Tardiphaga sp. vice304: one gene and its partner. The protein of the gene in region 2 interacts with the protein of the main gene of each other region in a pairwise test. Links are inferred from orthologs where the notes say so. Each region holds a gene or a part of one and is shown on either strand. Other genes may lie near its edges.

Region 1 (4,328 bases), 470 kb from region 2 along the record:
CCGGAATTTTGGTGAGCGTGAACGCCTGGCCGCTATCGATGCACCGACAGCGCACTGATGCAATCGTACAACATTGTTGCTCAATTACGACAATTCCACGGCGCGCGAAAGCCGCGAAAAACGCCCTTGCGGGGTTTCTCATGGCTTTCGGATGGAAGAGTTCGAGCGAAATCGACTACCCCCCCGTGCGATACACCTGAATGTCGAGGTCTCGAATCTTCTTGCGCAGGGTGTTGCGGTTCAGACCAAGCAGATCGGCGGCGCGGATCTGGTTGCCGCGCGTCGCCGCCAATGCGGCGGTGAGCAGCGGCACTTCGATCTCGCGCAGGATGCGGTGATAGAGACCCGGCGGCGGCACGCCGTTCGGGAAGCTGCCGAAATGCGTGGCGAGATAGACCTCGACCGCGCCGCCCAGATTATCGACGCTGGTCTGCTGGCTGCCGCCGGCCACCACCGCCGGCGGCGCCAGTTCACCGTCGATCACGGAGGCCGTGATGACGTCCTGCGGATACAGCGCGGCGAGACGCCGGGCGAGATTCTCCAGCTCGCGGATGTTGCCGGGCCAGCGGTGCTGTTTCATCCGCTCCAGCGCCAGCGCATCGAGCTTCTTCGGCGGCAGGCCATCCTTTTCGGCCAGCGCGAAGAAGTGCCGGATCAGGTCGGGAAGGTCCTCGATACGTTCACGCAAAGGTGGAAGACGCAGCGGCACCACGTTGAGACGAAAGAATAAATCTTCGCGGAACAGGCCCTGCTGGATCAGGATGCGCAGGTCCTTGTTGGACGCCGCTACGATACGCACGTCGGTCTTGATCGGGGTGCGACCGCCAACCGTGGTATACTCGCCCTGCTGCAGCACGCGCAGCAGGCGGGTCTGCGCCTCCATCGGCATGTCGCCTATTTCATCGAGGAACAGCGTACCGCCCTCGGCCTGCTCGAAGCGGCCGGAGGCGCGCTGGTTGGCGCCGGTGAAGGCGCCGCGCTCGTGACCGAACAGTTCGGATTCGATCAGGTCGCGCGGGATCGCCGCCATGTTGACGGCGACGAACGGGCCGTTGCGGCGCTTGCCGTAATCATGCAGGGCGCGCGCCACCAGTTCCTTGCCGGTGCCGGACTCGCCGGAGATCATCACCGTCAGATCGGTCTGCATCAGCCGCGCGAGGACGCGGTAGATTTCCTGCATCGCGGGCGAGCGGCCGACCAGCGGGATCGAGTCGAACTCGCCGTCGTCGGCATGGCTGGCGACGCGCTCCTTCGGCTCGGCCAGCGCGCGGCCGACAATCGCGATCAGCTCCTTGAGGTCGAACGGCTTCGGCAGATATTCGTAGGCGCCGCGCTCCGAGGCGCGGATCGCGGTCATGAAAGTATTCTGCGCGCTCATCACGATGACCGGCAGGTTCGGCCGCATCTTCTTGATCCGCGGCAGCAAATCGAAAGCGTTCTCATCTGGCATCACCACGTCGGTGATCACCAGATCGCCCTCGCCCTGGCTAACCCAGCGCCACAGCGTGGCGGCGTTCCCGGTCAGGCGGACCTCGTAACCGGCGCGCGAGAGAGCCTGATTCAGGACGGTGCGGATGGCGGTATCGTCATCCGCAACCAGAATACTACCTGCAGCCATTACTTAGTCCTCATCGTGCATCATGTGAGGTGTGCGCCGATGTCGCCGGGACATCGCCGTTGCTCGGATCAAGGTTCTTGTCATCAAACTGCTTGGCAGGATTGTACATCGGCAGCAGCACCCGGAACGTCGTCTTTCGCGGTTGCGATTCGCATTCGATGATCCCGCCATGGTCGCCGACGATCTTCGCAACCAATGCAAGACCCAGGCCGCTTCCGGTGGGCTTTGTCGTCACAAAGGGATCGAACAGGTTCGGCAGCAGGTCTTCCGGCACGCCAGGCCCGTTGTCCTTGACGCAGAACTCCAGCGGCAGCGAGACGCGCGACTTCTTGCCGGGCACCGAGAGCCGCACGCCCGGCCGAAACGCGGTGGTAAGTTGAATCTCGCCGTCATGGCCGAGTTCGGCAACCGCCTCGGCGGCGTTCTTGACCAGGTTGAGAAACACCTGAATCAGCTGGTCCTGATTGGCCAGCACCGGCGGCAGCGACGGGTCGTAGTCCTCGATGAAACGGATGTTGCGCGCAAAGCCGGACTGCGCGAGGCGCTTCACGTGGTCGAGTACCGAATGGATGTTGACCGGGCCGCGGGCCACCGGGCGGTCGTCGCCGAACACTTCCATGCGATCGACCAGCGTGACGATGCGGTCGGCCTCGTCGCAGATCAGCCGCGTCAGCATGCGGTCTTCGGACGATGCCGCCTGCTCCAGAAGCTGCGCGGCGCCGCGGATGCCGGACAAGGGGTTCTTGATCTCGTGCGCCAGCATCGCCGCAAGTGCGATCACCGAGCGCGCCGCGCTGCGATGGGTGAGCTGGCGGTCCATCTTGTCGGCAATGGTGCGCTCCTGCAGCATCACCACGATATGGCCGGGGCGCTCCGTCAGCGGCGCGACGTGCAGATCGACCTGGCGGTCGCGGCCGATCCGCGGCGTGCCGAGATCGACCTTGAACTCATTGACCGGCGAGTTGCTGTCACGAACCTGTTCGATCAGCGCCAGAAGCGGACTGCCGAACGGCACCAGCTCCTTCAGCGACTGGCGCCGCAGGAACTGGGCAGAAATCTCGAAGAAGGATTCGGCGGCCATGTTGGCATCGACAATCTTCCCGTCGGGAGCGATCAGCAGTACCGGATTGGGCAAGGCGTTGAGAATAGCCTCGCTGTCGCCCGGTAAGGGACGGCGGCCTGCAACGGCGGTCATGCGGCGGCACTCCATGCAAAATCGGTATAGGCCTCGTCGAGTAGCCGATGCACGGCGGCGGGATTTTCCGAGGTCAGGATGGTCTGCTTCCAACGCTTCAGCACGGCCTCCGGCGCGAGCTGCGTGATCGCGGCGGCGTCCAGCGACCAGCCGAGATGTTTTCGCGCGTGACGCAGGCCGATGTGGACGCCGTAATGGCTGAGAATGTCGTCATAGAGCCGACGGATATAGCCGAGCTGCACCGTGAGCGTCGGCGCAGGCTCCGCCACCCCGGTCTCAAACTGCCGCGCGATCTGGCCGGGCAGCCAGGGCCGCCCATAGGCGCCCCGCCCCACCATCACGGCATCGGCGCCGGACATTTCTAGCGCGGTGACCGCGCTGTCGTGGGAGGTGATGTCACCGTTGACGATAAGCGGAAGCGCGATCGCTTCGCGCACCGCGCGGACGGCGCCCCAGTCGGCCTCGCCCTTGTAGAACTGGCAGCGGGTGCGGCCATGCACGGTAATCAGTTGCACGCCGGCCAGCTCGGCGCGACGCGCCAGCTCCGGCGCGTTGATCGTGTGGTCGTCCCAGCCGAGCCGCATTTTCAGCGTGACCGGCACCTTGACGGCCGCGATCGTCGCCTCGATCAGCTTCAGCGCGTGGTCGAGGTCGCGCATCAGCGCCGAGCCGGACTGACCGGTGCCACCGGTCACCTTGCGGGCCGGACAGCCCATGTTGATATCGACGATGTCGGCGCCGGAAGCCTCGGCGATCCGCGCGCCTTCGGCCATCCATCGCGCCTCGCAGCCGGCCAACTGCACGACATGCGGCCCGAGCCCGGTGGCCTCGCAGCGCAGGACCGAGGACGGCTTGCCATTCACCAGATCGGCGCTAGCGGTCATTTCTGATACGACCAGCCCGGCGCCGAGCTCGGCCACGAGCCGGCGAACCGGCACATCGGTGATCCCCGTCATCGGTGCCAGCAAAACGCGGTTGCCGATCTCGATGTCGCCTATGCGCAATGGCTGATGGGCATGCGGGGCGGTGGTCAATGACCTGCTCGTCGTTCTCTGCGTCCGCTACATTGCGAACAAGGGGCATAATGCGCACGTTTGTTGTGCAGTCAACTACCTTGCCTACAGTTTAGACAGGTCTGTTGCTTTTGCAAGTGCAGCGCAGCAATGCGTAATTAATGGCCCACGAGAATGTAATCTTACTGCAGGCGCGGCGGCCCGTGCTATGGGCTGTGCGCCTCCTGCTTACCCCTCAATCAGCTGAATAAAATGACCGAAACCCTGAAAACTGCTGCCATTATCGTTGCCGCCGGCCGTGGCCTCCGTGCCGGCTCGGGCGGCCCCAAGCAATATCGCAGCATCGCCGGCCGCACGGTGATCTCACGGGCAATGGAGCCCTTTTGCGGGCACCCCGACGTGTTCGCGGTGCAGCCGGTGCTCAATCCCGACGACACGGTGATGTTCAACGAGGCAGTGGCCGAACTGCATTACCAGCCGCCGACCGCCGGCGGCGCGACGC
Region 2 (4,194 bases):
ATCGACTTCAGCTCTTCCTTCGGCAGGTCGTAGAGGTCCTTGTCCATCGCCGGACCCGGATCGATCTTGTTCTTGATGCCGTCGAGGCCGGCCATCAGCATCGCCGCGAAAGCGAGGTACGGATTGGCCATCGGGTCGGGGAAGCGGACCTCGACGCGCTTGGCCTTCGGCGACGTGGTGTAGGGGATGCGGCAGGAGGCCGAACGGTTGCGCGCGGAATAGGCGAGCAGCACGGGGGCTTCATAGCCGGGGACCAGGCGCTTGTAGGAGTTGGTCGACGGGTTGGTGAAGGCGTTGATCGCCTTGGCGTGCTTGATGATGCCGCCGATGTAGAACAGGCAGGTCTCCGACAGGTCGGCATACTTGTTGCCGGCGAATACCGGCTTGCCGTCCTTCCAGATCGACTGGTGCACATGCATGCCCGAGCCGTTGTCGCCATAGACCGGCTTCGGCATGAAGGTGGCCGTCTTGCCGTAGATGTGCGCGACCTGGTGGATGCAATACTTATAGATCTGCATCTGGTCGGCCATGTGGGTCAGCGTGTCGAACTTCATGCCGAGTTCGTGCTGGGCGGAAGCAACCTCGTGGTGGTGCTTCTCGACCTTGACGCCCATGCGGGCCATCGCGCCGAGCATTTCCGAGCGCATGTCCTGCACCGAATCCTGCGGCGGAACCGGGAAGTAGCCGCCCTTGGTGCGGATGCGGTGGCCGAGGTTGCCGCCGTCATATTCGGTGTCGGAGTTGGTCGGCAGCTCCGACGAATCCAGCTTGAAGCCGGTGTTGTAGGGGCTGGACGAGAAGCGGACGTCGTCGAACACGAAGAATTCGGCTTCCGGGCCGACCATCACGGTGTCGCCGATGCCCATCGACTGGACCATCGCTTCGGCCTTGCGGGCGATGCCGCGCGGATCGCGGTTGTAGGGTTCGCCGGTGGAGGGCTCGAGAATGTCGCAGGTGATGACCATCGTGGTCTCTGCGAAGAACGGATCGATCACGGCGGTCGCCGGGTCGAGCATCAGCATCATGTCGGATTCATTGATCGCCTTCCAGCCGGCGATCGAGGAACCGTCGAACATCGTGCCTTCGGCGAAGATGTCTTCGTCGATCATCGAGACGTCGAAGGTGACGTGCTGCCACTTGCCGCGGGGGTCGGTGAAGCGCAGGTCGACGTATTTGACGTCATTGTCCTTGATGGACTGCAGGACTTCTTTGGCGGTCGTCATGAATACCCTCTTTGGCTGGTCGTCGGAACGCGGCCGCGCGGCGGCGGCCGGCTATCTCTAGCCGTTCCGGAGTGCTTTCGATAGCCTCAGAAGTTGCGAACGCAGGCTCAGATGGCGTCGAGGCCGGATTCGCCGGTTCTGATCCGGACGGCTTCCTCGATGTTGGACACGAAGATCTTGCCGTCGCCGATGCGTCCGGTCTGGGCCGCGCGGCGGATGGCATCGATGGCCTTCTCGACCAGATCGTCGGAGATCACGATCTCGATCTTCACCTTGGGCAGGAAGTCGACGATGTATTCGGCGCCGCGGTAGAGCTCGGCATGGCCCTTCTGGCGGCCGAATCCCTTGGCTTCGGTAACCGTGATTCCCTGCAATCCGACTTCCTGAAGTGCTTCCTTTACCTCGTCGAGCTTGAATGGCTTGATGATGGCTTCGATTTTCTTCACTGAGCGTCTCCCCGGCACTTCCACTAAGTCAGGCCGCACGTTGCGTTACATTGCGCCTATCGCGCAGACTGATCGATACCCTGTTGTGGGCATTATTAGGCTGTCCCCATGTCGCTCCCATCGAAGCGGGGAATCACAGGCGGTCAGCCACCCCTCCATCGCCTACAGGTGACGGTCAGAAGCAGGCTCGTAAAAGCAGGGTCCATGCCAACTGACGAGGCAGTCTAACTTTCGAGCATTATCAGGTCATTACAAGGCTACCCCCGTGACCGACCAGTCGGCGCGGCGGTTTTTTAGCATGCTATTTGTGCAGACTGCACAATCAGAGTGCAAATATACGTTAGCTGGATCGCCAGAGCGACCCGGCCATTGCCTCCCGATGAGGCGTAGAGGAAACGACATGGAAGTTCTTACGACGGCCGAAATGAGCGAGGCGGACCGGCTGACGATCGCAGCCGGCATCGCCGGCTTCGAACTGATGCGCCGTGCCGGCCAGGCTGTGGCCGATGCGGCGATGGATCTGGCAGACGAGGGATCGATCCTGGTGATCGCCGGGCGCGGCAACAATGGCGGCGACGGCTTTGTCGCGGCGACTGAACTGGCCGCGCGCGGGCGCGAGGTCGAAGTCATGCTGCTCTGCGACCCCGCCACGCTCAAGGGAGACGCCGCATTGGCGGCAGCCGCGTGGAAGGGGCAGATCCTGTCCTGGGATCCCGCTGCGATCGGATCGCCGGCCTTGATCATCGACGCGCTGTTCGGCGCCGGGCTGGATCGGCCCGTCAAGGGCGAACCGCTGGCGATGATCGAGGCGATCAATACCGCAGGCGTGCCGGTGTTGGCGGTGGACCTGCCGAGCGGAATCAACGGCACCACCGGCGCCGTGGTGGGCGCCGCGGTCCGCGCGTTGGAGACGGTGACGTTCTTTCGCCCGAAGCCCGGCCACATGCTGCTGCCGGGACGGGTCCATGCCGGGCAGTTGCGGGTGGTCGATATCGGCATCGATGCCGATGTGCTGGAGACGATCCGGCCGCTGACTTCCGACAATACGCCGGACGCCTGGGCCACCGCATTTCCGGCGCCGCGGATCGACAGTCACAAATTCTCCCACGGCCATGCCGTGATCCTCTCGGGCGGGATTGCCTCGACCGGCGCGGCACGGCTGTCGGCCCGCGGCGCGCTGCGCGCCGGGGCCGGGCTGGTGACGGTGGCCTCGCCGCGCGAGGCGCTGGCGGTCAATGCCGGCGCGCTGACGGCAATTATGGTGCGGCCGGTCGACACGGCCGAGGAGTTTGCTGAGCTGATCGGCCGCAAGGTCAATGCCTGCGTGATCGGGCCGGGCGCCGGCGTCGGCGACCGCACCCGCGACTTCGTGCTGGCGTTGCTGTCGGCGAAACGTCACGCCGTGCTCGATGCCGACGCCCTGACCAGCTTTGCCGACGCGCCGGAAAAACTGTTCGCGGCGATCAAGGCGTCGCCGGAAGTGCATATTGTTCTGACCCCGCATGAAGGCGAATTCCCCAGGTTGTTCAGTGACATGAGCAACAAACATCCACTGCGCTCGAAGCTCGAGCGGGTGCGTGCGGCAGCCGAGCGCGCCGGCGCCGTCGTGCTGCTGAAGGGGCCGGACACCGTAATCGCATCGCCGGACGGCCGCGCGGTGATTTCAGCCAACGCGCCGCCCTGGCTGGGGACCGCGGGCTCCGGCGACGTGCTGGCGGGGATCATTGCCGGCTTCCTGGCGCAGGGCGTTGCCGCCTTCGAAGCTGCCTGCATCGGCGTCTGGATGCACGGCGAGGCCGGCTCAGAGGCCGGGCCGGGTCTGATCGCAGAGGACCTGCCGGAGACGCTCCCCGCAGTGTTCCGACGGCTCTATGACCGGTTCGAGTTCCAGTATTGAGCTAGGCGACCTCGAACGAGCGCATCAGCCTGGGCGCGGCCCAGTCGGTGGCAAAGGCTTCCATGCCCCAGCGGCCGGGATACTCGGCGGCGAAGGCGATGCGGTGGGTCTGGTTGGGTTGCATGGCCAGCGTGTCCAGCCAGTACGGCTTCCAGCCATCGTCGAGCCGGTCGAGCAGGCGGAAGGGGTGGCCGTGCAGATGAAACACCGCCGCGGTGTTGTCCCGGTTGGTGAGGGCGAGCACGACGACGCGGCCGGGCTTGACGCGAAAGGCCGGCGCCGACGCGGTGATGCCGGCAGGCTTCACCCATTCCGGTTTGGCCGCGGCGGCGCCCCCGATCGTCAGATCGATGCGCTGGGCCGATTTGAGATCCAGCCGCGCCGGCAGCCCGTTGGACGGCAGCGGCGCGGGTGGCGGCAGGGCGCGGTCGCGGGCCGGGGCCTCGCCGGAGACGACGAGCTTGCCGATCGTGCGGGCTTGCTTGCCGTCATGGAGCATCAGGCCGGAAGTCGTTCCGGCGGGTTTGGTGATATCGATGAAGGCGTCGATCCGCGTGCCCGGCGCCAGCACCAGCTGGCTGTTGCGGGCGAGGAAGGGCTCGGCGGGCTGCCCGTCAATGGCCATCAC

What was found. The genes of interacting proteins can lie anywhere in the genome.
Region 1: the proteins of FNL56_RS14010 (region 2) and FNL56_RS16180 interact in binary tests that used the Escherichia coli proteins (3 or more experiments, as listed by UniProt). The link is inferred for Tardiphaga sp. vice304 from one-to-one orthologs.

The regions. Positions count from the first base shown.
Region 1 is NZ_CP041402.1:3,417,868-3,422,195, forward strand. What follows is about bases 722-3,720. They hold FNL56_RS16180 (two-component system sensor histidine kinase NtrB), read right to left. Parts: upstream 2,814-3,720; coding sequence 1,629-2,813; downstream 722-1,628. Other genes in these bases: ntrC (nitrogen regulation protein NR(I)), read right to left, coding at 722-1,618; dusB (tRNA dihydrouridine synthase DusB), read right to left, coding at 2,810-3,720. Outside these bases: more of ntrC, read right to left, coding at 176-721; more of dusB, read right to left, coding at 3,721-3,847; FNL56_RS16190 (bifunctional 2-C-methyl-D-erythritol 4-phosphate cytidylyltransferase/2-C-methyl-D-erythritol 2,4-cyclodiphosphate synthase), read left to right, coding at 4,079-4,328.
Region 2 is NZ_CP041402.1:2,952,359-2,956,552, forward strand. Bases 1-2,865 are described here. They hold FNL56_RS14010 (P-II family nitrogen regulator), read right to left. Parts: upstream 1,670-2,865; coding sequence 1,331-1,669; downstream 1-1,330. Other genes in these bases: glnA (type I glutamate--ammonia ligase), read right to left, coding at 1-1,223; FNL56_RS14015 (NAD(P)H-hydrate dehydratase), read left to right, coding at 2,070-2,865. Also shown: more of FNL56_RS14015, read left to right, coding at 2,866-3,566; FNL56_RS14020 (multicopper oxidase family protein), read right to left, coding at 3,568-4,194. UniProt on the Escherichia coli protein: P-II indirectly controls the transcription of the glutamine synthetase gene (glnA). P-II prevents NR-II-catalyzed conversion of NR-I to NR-I-phosphate, the transcriptional activator of GlnA. When P-II is uridylylated to P-II-UMP, these events are reversed.